Regions from separate parts of the Gardnerella sp. C0026F2 genome, predicted to be linked through region 1. Evidence: riboswitches for the same ligand, from Rfam matches in the RefSeq annotation. Region 1 holds a riboswitch; each other region holds the start of a gene.
What was found. A riboswitch is a leader RNA that binds a small molecule or an ion and turns the genes downstream of it on or off. The one in region 1 is predicted to bind thiamine pyrophosphate.
Positions count from the first base shown of each region.

Region 2: another riboswitch for thiamine pyrophosphate. It lies ahead of thiM (hydroxyethylthiazole kinase); the one in region 1 lies ahead of thiC (phosphomethylpyrimidine synthase ThiC).
Region 3: another riboswitch for thiamine pyrophosphate. It lies ahead of AC1EK3_RS01760 (hydantoinase/carbamoylase family amidase); the one in region 1 lies ahead of thiC (phosphomethylpyrimidine synthase ThiC).

Region 1 covers NZ_JBWPWR010000001.1:336,631-339,856, reverse strand. Annotated here, with positions in the region: gene AC1EK3_RS01190 (methionine ABC transporter ATP-binding protein) at 132-980, shown strand; gene AC1EK3_RS01185 (methionine ABC transporter permease) at 983-1,663, shown strand; TPP riboswitch at 1,807-1,912, shown strand; gene thiC (phosphomethylpyrimidine synthase ThiC) at 1,910-3,226, shown strand, end outside.
Region 2 covers NZ_JBWPWR010000001.1:47,605-50,830, reverse strand. Annotated here, with positions in the region: gene AC1EK3_RS00150 (PD-(D/E)XK nuclease family protein) at 1-334, opposite strand, end outside; gene AC1EK3_RS00145 (hypothetical protein) at 378-1,175, opposite strand; TPP riboswitch at 1,371-1,482, shown strand; gene thiM (hydroxyethylthiazole kinase) at 1,472-3,049, shown strand; gene thiD (bifunctional hydroxymethylpyrimidine kinase/phosphomethylpyrimidine kinase) at 3,154-3,226, opposite strand, start outside.
Region 3 covers NZ_JBWPWR010000001.1:476,539-479,764, reverse strand. Annotated here, with positions in the region: gene AC1EK3_RS01785 (hypothetical protein) at 302-589, shown strand; tRNA gene AC1EK3_RS01780 (tRNA-Gly) at 999-1,071, shown strand; tRNA gene AC1EK3_RS01775 (tRNA-Cys) at 1,100-1,170, shown strand; tRNA gene AC1EK3_RS01770 (tRNA-Val) at 1,201-1,272, shown strand; tRNA gene AC1EK3_RS01765 (tRNA-Val) at 1,312-1,384, shown strand; TPP riboswitch at 1,651-1,740, shown strand; gene AC1EK3_RS01760 (hydantoinase/carbamoylase family amidase) at 1,940-3,181, shown strand.

The DNA.
Region 1 (3,226 bases):
ATTATTTTATAAGCGTGTAATATACGTAATGTGCGTGCTAGTCAATAATCTAGTTAATGACGCTAGTTAGTAACTCTAGTTAGTAACAAAGTATATTTCACACAGAAAGCAATAATCTGTTAAGGAAAAGCATGATTCAGATCGAACATCTTCACAAAAGCTACGGCAAAGGTAGCAAAGCGAATGAAGCATTACACGACATTAATCTGACTATTGAATCGGGAGAAGTATTCGGAATCCTTGGTTCTTCTGGTGCAGGAAAGTCTTCGCTAGTTCGTTGCATGAATCTGCTTGAGCGACCAACTTCTGGCAAAATTATTATTGACGGAAATGATATTAGCGAAGTAAAAGATAAAGAACTTGCAAAAGTACGCACTAATATTGGCATGATTTTCCAGAATTTTAGCCTTTTCCAGCAGCGTACAGTATTGCGAAACGTCACTTTCCCATTAGAGTTAAATCACACTGCAAAAAAGGAACGAGAAGAACGCGCAAACTACTTGCTTGACTTAGTTGGTTTAAAAGATTTTGCAAACCGCTACCCTAGCCAGCTTTCAGGCGGACAGCAGCAGCGCGTAGCAATTGCACGAGCATTGGCGAATAATCCGTCGATTATGCTTTGTGACGAAGCAACAAGCGCACTTGACTCCACAACTACTGCGCAAATCCTTGATTTATTGAGCCGAATTAACCGCGAACTCAACGTAACGCTTGTTATTATTACGCATTCGCTGGCTGTAGCACGAAATATTTGCGACCGAGTTGCAATGATTGATGGCGGACGCATTGTGGAATTAGGTGACACTGATACGCTTTTTGCAAATCCACAAAGCGATATTTTGCGAACTCTTATTGCAGATGAAAAACAGGAAAATCATCGAGCTAAAATTGCAAGCACGATTGCAAGCGAGCTTAACAATAAGCCAACAAACGCACAAACAGACGAACAAACAAACGCGCTTACCAATGAGGTGAAATAACAATGTTAGAAGCTGCTACACAATTTTTTAACGAATACGGCGACTTACTTATTGAAGGCGTGCAAGACACACTCGTAATGACATCAGTTGCAACACTTTTTGCATACCTTATTGGACTTCCAGTTGGCGTACTTCTCATTACAACAAACAAAAAAGGCATTTGCCCTAACGCTCCAATTAACGCAGTTCTAGGCTGGATTGTTAACATCGTGCGTTCTGTGCCGTTTATTATTTTGCTAGTTGCAATAATTCCTTTTACTCGTCTCATAGTTGGCACTTCTTTAGGAGTTCCTGGAGCTATTGTGCCACTGGTAATTACAGCTGCACCATTCGTTGCTAGAGTAGTTGAACAATCTTTAGCAGAAGTTGACGGAAGCTTAATCGAAGCAGCACAAAGCTTTGGAGCAAGCAAATTACAAATTGTTTGCAAAGTATTGCTGTGGGAAGCTTTGCCTTCGCTAATTCGCGGAGCTGCACTTACCTTTATTACGCTTTTTGGATTCTCAGCAATGGCTGGAACAGTTGGCGCAGGCGGACTCGGAGATATTGCAATACGATACGGATACCAGCGTTATCAATATGATGTGATGACAGTTGCTGTTATTCTTTGTATTATTCTCGTACAGATTGTGCAAAGCTTGGGAGATTTTATTTCACGCGCAATCAATCATCACGAACGCTAAAGAAAATACAAATATATTAAAACTAATCTAACTGTCTGCGCGAAATAATCGTTCAGACAGTTTTATTTTTAATTGCAATCTTTTATTGCAACATACCTTTTACTTATTAAGTGCACGTACTCGTGTAAAATACAGAGGTCACAACATTTTTGCGGGGGTGCTTTCGAAAGAAGGCTGAGATGGTATTAGTTTGCCTAACCCTTCGAACCTGTTAGTTAATACAACGTAGGGAGCAACGATTTTAGTATGACATCGAATTATCCGTACGCATCAATGCGTAATCAATTTAATCTAAGCGCCTGCTTTATTGCAGACCCACAAGCTTGTAATAATCGTCCGCTTACCGATATCGTCGATGATGCTTTGCGCGCTGGAGCGACTTTCATTCGTCTTCATTGCAACAATGAAAACGCTAAAGAAATCACTACTATTGCACGAGATATTGCACAAATCATCGAAGACAATAACAAATGCGATTCTGTAACTTTTGTTATCGATGAACGTGTTGATGTCGTTTGGCAAGCTCGCAATCAAAGCATCAAAGTTGATGGAGTGCATTTAGCACAAAGCGACATGGAGCCTAGAGAGGCTCGCGCACTTCTTGGCGAAGATGCTGTAATCGGCTTATCTGTTGAAACAGAAAGCTTAGTTAAAGTAATAAACGAACTTCCAGATGGTTGCATTGATTACATTTGCGTAACAGCAATGCATAATCCTGAAGAAGGGTACGAAAGTACTACTGCTGCTTACGAGTTGGAAGCAAACCACACAACGCTGGACGAAGCGAAAATTAATACGATTTGTTCAGCAAGTGATTTCCCAGTTCTGGTTGGCGGAAGAACTGCGATCGACGATATCGATATGATCGCTCACACTAAGGCTGCAGGATGGTTCGTTTCTGAAGCACTGTATTCTTCAGAAACACCGGAATCAACTATGCGTGAGTTTGTTGAACATTGGAAAGCTGTTCGTGGAGAAGAAAAGCACGGCTATGCTAAGCGAGTAATAGTTTCTGAAAATTCTGAATCAAAATCTTCAGAAACTCAAGAAAAGAAACCAACTTTTATTAACGCTAAAGAAGCAAAGGATGCTGCGAAATTAGCTAAACAACAGCGAGTTGACATTGCAGCTCGCGGTTGCACTCAGCGCGATAAAGCTCATATTCGCAAAACAACTCCAGTTCATTTTGAGTATGAATATGGTTCTTACGATTTGGAAGTTCCTTATACAGAAATTAAGCTTTCTGACACTCCTGGCGTAGGCCCTAACCCGCCTTTTAAGGATTACAATACTGAAGGTCCAAAGTGCGATCCGAAGGAAGGCTTGGCTCCGCTTCGCCTTGACTGGATTCGCGACCGCGGTGACGTTGTAGAGTACGAAGGACGCAGGCGCAATCTTCAAGACGATGGCAAGCGCGCAATTAAGCGAGGCAAAGCTTCTAAAGAATGGCGCGGTCGCACGCATAAGCCAATGAAGGGCGCGGATCATCCAATTACGCAAATGTGGTACGCTCGTCACGGAATTACTACTCCGGAAATGCAATATGTTGCAACGCGCGAAAAT
Region 2 (3,226 bases), 290 kb from region 1:
GCAGCTTAGGCGAAGGCTCATTCTTTAACTTACAGCAAGCAGAAATGATATTAAAAGCCAAAGAAGCCAAAGTGCCAACTGGACGAGACTGCTTACTTACACCAATTTGACGAATAATAATATTGTCAATTTTTGAAGCAAGAACACGATTTTGCACAGCCATCGCAGTAACATTATGCGACCAACGCTTATAGCCGGAAATTGCTGCGCGCACAGCAAACTGCGTTTTACCAGTATTCGGCGCACCGTACACAAGCAACGTATTAGTCACATTGCCAGAAGAATTGCGTAACGTACCGTCAAATAATGCTTGTAATGCAATATCCTCACTCATACGCTTAATTCTAGCAATTAGGCAATAGTGGCGCGCAACAATACTATTCTTTTAATATTGCACGAGCGCGAGCATCCTTAAGAGCAAGAAATACACTGCCGACACCAATAAAAATAAGAGTAAACACAATTAACAAATACGCAACTCCAACGCCCAAAGTAGTGGCATTAAAAGTTTGCGGTGCAAAGCCGAACCAGCCGGCAGGAGCGCCATAATTGAGGAAATTATAAGGCGCGCGCATTGCATGAACACCCCAACGAACACCAGCAAACTCGCTAAGCATAGCAGCATAAGCAACATAAGCAAGAGGCGGAACAGTAGAAACATACAAATGTGCGCGAGTAGAGCGGAAACGATAATCAAAAAGCACAAAATCAGCGATTGCAAGAAGCGGCGCAACTGCGTGAACGCAAAGGCTGCTGCATCCGTTATTCATATAAGCGCCAACGAAACCAAGCTTATTGGTAGGTGCTAAGAAACACAGGTACAAAGTGAATGTGACAGCAATTGAGATGGTCATCATGAATTTGAAAATGTACCAAGCGTTGGATTTTGAGTCGAACCATGCGCAAGATGCTGCGGAATCTTGCTGCGCGGCGGAACATGCAGAATTACGAGCACGCATAAACGCAGCCGTATCAAGCAAAAGCGATCCAGCAAGAGCTACGCAAATCATAAGGTTAGAAAGATTCGTAAAATAAGTGAAGGTCATCAAGCCTTCCCACGAAGCAGCCATGCCATAAACAGATGCGATGATTGCAATTGCGCGTATTGCTGTGCGCGTCGCGTATTCGCGCGCGGTGAGCGGAGTCTTTTGTTCTTGCATGGAATCGTTTGCCATGTTATCTCGCTTTCGTAACTTCTATAATCTACTTATTATTTACTATATTTATGTTTACACAGTTGCAAGCGAAAATATGTAGAAGAAGTTGCAAAAATGCGGCGCGATTTTTGTAGATTCCTGCAAGTGCTGCGAAACAAGCAAAATGAGACAATAGCGCAAAAGAGCGTAAGTCATGAACAAAAGATATAGTCGAAGGATGGTTCGGAGTGCGCAATTGCAACAAATTGTGAAGTCAAGCGCTGAGATTACATCCGTAAAACCTGATCTAGATAGTGCTAGCGAAGGGAAACATTATGACAACATGCAACACTGAAAAAACAAATAACTGCAACGAAGCAAACGAATACTGCACAAGCTCAACAACGCAAGTCGACACATGCTTCTCTGTACGCGCACGCCGACGCATGTTCCTTAACGACGTGCGTCAATGCATCGAACGCGTGCGCACGCAGCAGCCACTCACCCATTGCATCACGAACGTAATCGTGCAAGACATTACAGCCAACGCACTGCTCGCTGCAGGAGCATCGCCAATTATGGTAACCGATCCAGAAGAAGCGCATGCAGTCGCGCAAATTGCCACAGGTGTGCTCATAAACGTTGGCACATTCCATCAGCCAGAAACTTCCGAATACATGCGCGCAGCCGTTGAAGGATGCGAAAAAGCCAATACTCCGTGGGTGCTTGACCCGGTTGGAATCGGCGTTCCAGCACTTGCTCCACGCGCGCGCTTTATACGCGAAATTATTAAGCACCACCCTACTGTAATTCGTGCAAACGCTTCCGAAATAATGGCACTTGCAGGCAAAGAAAGCAATGGAAAAGGCGTAGATTCTCACGATAACGTAAACGACGCGCTTCAAGCTGCTCGCGAATTAGCTAAAAAATACGGATCCGTAGTGGCAATTTCCGGAGAAAAAGACGCGATTTACGCTCACGGATGTTTAGCTCGCGTAACAGGTGGACACAAAGCTATGACCAAAGTAGTTGGAACTGGATGCGCTTTGGGAGCGTTAGTTGCAGCATACGTTGGCGCAAACCCGGAACGTCCGCTCGCGGCAACTGTTGCAGCGCACGTGCACGCAGCAGCGGCTGGAACTTGGGCAGCTCGCCAAACCACAGCTCCAGGCACTTTCCGCACACTGTGGATGGATGCGCTTTCAACTCTTAGCGTAAACGACATGTTTAGTTTGACAAATATTGAGTTTACGGTGGAGCCTGTTGATTGGACACTGTATTTAGTAACGGATCCGCGCATGGGAAATCGCCCGGAAGAAGAAGTTGCAGTAGAGTCAGTTGAAGGCGGAGTTACAGTTGTGCAATTGCGCGATAAGTATTCCGACGACGCTGAAATTTCAGCAAAGGCGAAGAAGTTGCGTCACGCGCTTATTGATTCCGGCCACGGCGATGTGCCTGTGTTCATAGACGATCATGTTGATTGCGCAGCTCAGCTTGGTTTCAACTTACACGTTGGGCAAAAGGATACGCCGTTTGTTGAGGCGCGAAAGGCGATGCCAGCAGAGTGGATGGTTGGGCTTTCTTGCGCTCGACCGGATTTGATGGAGAAAGCTTATCGCGAGTGCAAAGAAAACGACGTTCCACTGCCGGATGTTATTGGCATTGGTGCCGCTTTTGAAACGCATACGAAAGCGCACGACGTGCCGCCGCTGGGAGTTGAAGGCGTGAACGAAGTTGCGAAAGTTGCGCACTCTATGGGCGTAAAAACGTTGGTAATTGGCGGAATTCACGAGAACACAGTGTTCCCTATTCGCGACCTTGAGCTTGATGGAGTTTGCACAGTGTCGGCACTTATGTGCGCTGAGGATGCTGGGAAAGTTGCGCGCGAGCTTAAAAGCGTGATTACTGAGTAAAGCTAGCTTGAGCGCAGCATAACGCGTAGGCGGCAGAAACTGTACACAGCTGCACAGTTTCTGCCGTTTTTCGTTACTCACGCAGATTGCGCGCTGCGCGAGTATCACTTAGTTTGCTGAAGGATACGCACGGAGTGGTTTACCGGTCCATGCCCGCGCTCGTCTCCGCGCCCAACA
Region 3 (3,226 bases), 140 kb from region 1:
ATGCCGTTGACCGCTTTAACACTTTAGGCGTTGTGTGGGCTCCTTTATTTTGTCTTATAACACATGGATTGTTAAAGACTGTAAAAACAGTTGGAATATACGAAAGCTAGTCATACCCTCAAACCAACTCATTATGAGATTAAAGGGTAAGAGGAGCCCTAGCTTTCACTTCGATTCTATCATATAAGTCTTTCCCACATAAGATGATGCTATCCTAGAAGTGCGTTTATCAAAAAGAAAGAGCTTAGCGTGTTGTTACTGCATATAATGATGTGGAAGATAAGAGAGGAGTGAAAAGCTAATGGATATGATGAAACTTTGTTATGACATGGCTGAAAAACTTCGTTCCTATGCTGAGCCGTATATGAGTGAAGTTGGAAAAGCATTTGCTAATGATGCTATTGGAGCAGGAGAACCGTCAGTTGCAATTGATATTTATTTAGTAGAAGCATGGATGCACAAGAGCGCGCCTAAAGAATTGTTAATCGAAGCCTATAATTTGCTAGATCCTTATGAATGTGGAGATGTCTATGACGATATAGCAGACGATTTAGGTGTACCGCGTAAAGTCCATTCCCCAGATGAATAAAGAATAAATTTTTACCTATAACTACACTTTTTGGCATATAACCCAAAGAGCTGGTCATTCCCCCAAACCTACCCCGTGAAGGGTCAAGGGTAAGGGGAGCCCCAGCTCTCAACTTGATTCTATCATATGAGCACCTTCCTTATACGCAAAGGGTCACCCATATTCTTGTTATTGTTTAGATAGATTTATCATACGCAATAAGCGCGTATCAAAACTGTTTCCTTAACGCAACAATTTTGGCACACCTTCGCCGAATAGAATATATGACACACCAACAGACACACTGAAAAACACGCCAAATAGCACACCAAACGACACGCCAAAATAGGCGAGGGCTTGCATTTGAGAATATTTCGGGTATAGTAGTTACTCGTGCTTCGGCGCTGACATTGTTCAGTAAAGTTGCATTGCGGACATAGCTTAGTTGGTAAAGCGCAACCTTGCCAAGGTTGAGACCGCGGGTTCGAGTCCCGTTGTCCGCTCTAGGTCCGATGAGTTATTCGACCTTACGGTGGGTTAGCCAAGCGGTTAGGCAGCGGCCTGCAAAGCCGTATAGATGAGTTCGACTCTCGTACCCACCTCGATTAAGCTTCAAGCTTAATAAACAACCTGGGCGGTTGGCGCAGTGGTAGCGCACTTCCCTGACACGGAAGGGGTCACAAGTTCGAACCTTGTATCGCCCACTCGAAAGGATTGCCTTTCACGCATAATTAAAAAATTTTGGGTGATTGGCGCAGCGGCTAGCGCACTTCCTTCACACGGAAGGGGTCATAGGTTCGATTCCTATATCACCCACAATATGTTCGCAGTGTAGAAGCACTGCGTTTTTTGTTATCCGGCTATTTTTTATTTCCTAACTTACATATGAAAATTTTTTGCAGCCGAACATACATACAACCACAAATGGAAGCAATATCTCATAGCAGTCAACCAACCAGTCAGTCAGTCAGTCAACCAACCAACCAGCAAAGCAAGCAATCAATCATTTCTTCACAGAAACACACATGCTAATGTTCATTTTGAGTTCATTTAATATCGTGCTATACTCATCCGAGTACAAGTGAAAATTGCAGGGGTACTGGAAACAGTTGAGAAACACCCTTTGAACCTGTTTTGTTAAGACATGCGTAGGGAGCAATTACAGTAAGTGATTTCTTTCTATCACGATTTTCGTGATATCTTGCATTGCCACAAAGTAGTAGCAATTACACGAGTATCAACTAAACAATTAAAAAAAAAAAATTAAAAAAAAACAACTAAAAAACTAAAAACCAAACACCAAAACCAAAAAAATATCCGCCTGAATGTCACTTTTGGGAAAACTTGCACAAGTGAGGAGGAATACTGCACATGATTGATAGCAGCATAAGTGCTGAAACTATAGAATCAGCCATAAGCTGGCTTGCAGGATTCACAGAAAAACCAGGAGAACAAGGAGTTACTCGACCTCTTTACACAAAATCTTGGAAACAGGCTCTTTTTGCTCTTCGTCAACGATTTGAAAAACTCGGTATGACTGTAGAATTCGACCAAGTTGGAAACCTAATTGCAACTGTTGAAGGATGCGAAAAGCCAGAAAGCATAATAGCTTGTGGATCGCATATTGACACAGTTTCAAGAGGAGGTCGTTTTGACGGCCAACTTGGAATAGTTGCAGCCTATTTAGCAATTAAGAATTTACTCACTAGATATGGAAAGCCAAAGAAAAGTCTTCGCATTATCTGCTTAGCAGAAGAGGAAGGCTCACGTTTCCCATACGTATTCTGGGGTTCAAAGAATTTCTTCGGACTAGCCAAAAAAGAGGACGTAGAAAATATTTGCGACAGTGAAGGTGTTCCTTTCGAAACAGCAATGCGTGAAGCTGGGTTCAATTATCAAACAACTCAACCTAAGTTCGCAAATCTTGAAGCCTGGATTGAGCTACACATTGAGCAGGGACCAACGCTTTACAGCAATCACGAAGATTTAGGTATTATCACCAGCATTGCCGGTCAGCATCGTTGGGATATTCATCTTAAAGGCGTACAAAATCACGCTGGCACAACAATGATGTCCTACAGGCACGATGCAGTAGATTGCATGTCTCATATAATCGCCAAGAATCTTGACAAAGCCAAGCAAGCAGGCGACCCACTGGTACTTACTTTCGGTAGAATCAGCGTGGTTCCAAATCAAGTAAATATTGTTCCTGGAGAAGTTACTTTTTCAATGAACTGCCGTCATACAGATAAAGCTTTTCTTGATAAATTCTTGCAGGAACTCGACGAAGATATTCACGAAACTGCTAAGTCTTATGGCATTACAGCGCAGATTGATAAGTGGATGTCTGACGATCCTACACCACTTAGCGACGATATTATTAATCTTTTGAAAGATCAAGCTAATAAGCAAGGTTATGCATACAGAGTCATGCATTCAGGTGCTGGTCAAGATACGCAAATTTTTGCTCCGTTTGTAAAATCCGGAATGATTTTCGTTCCTTCAAAAGATGGTATTAGTCACGCTCCAGAAGAGTACACAGATCCACAAGACGCTGTTCACGGAGTAAAGCTTTTACGAGATGCTCTGCATAGTTTGGCTTATGAGGACTAACTAAAAAACCAACTAAAAAGATAACGAAAAACAAAGAAATAGAAA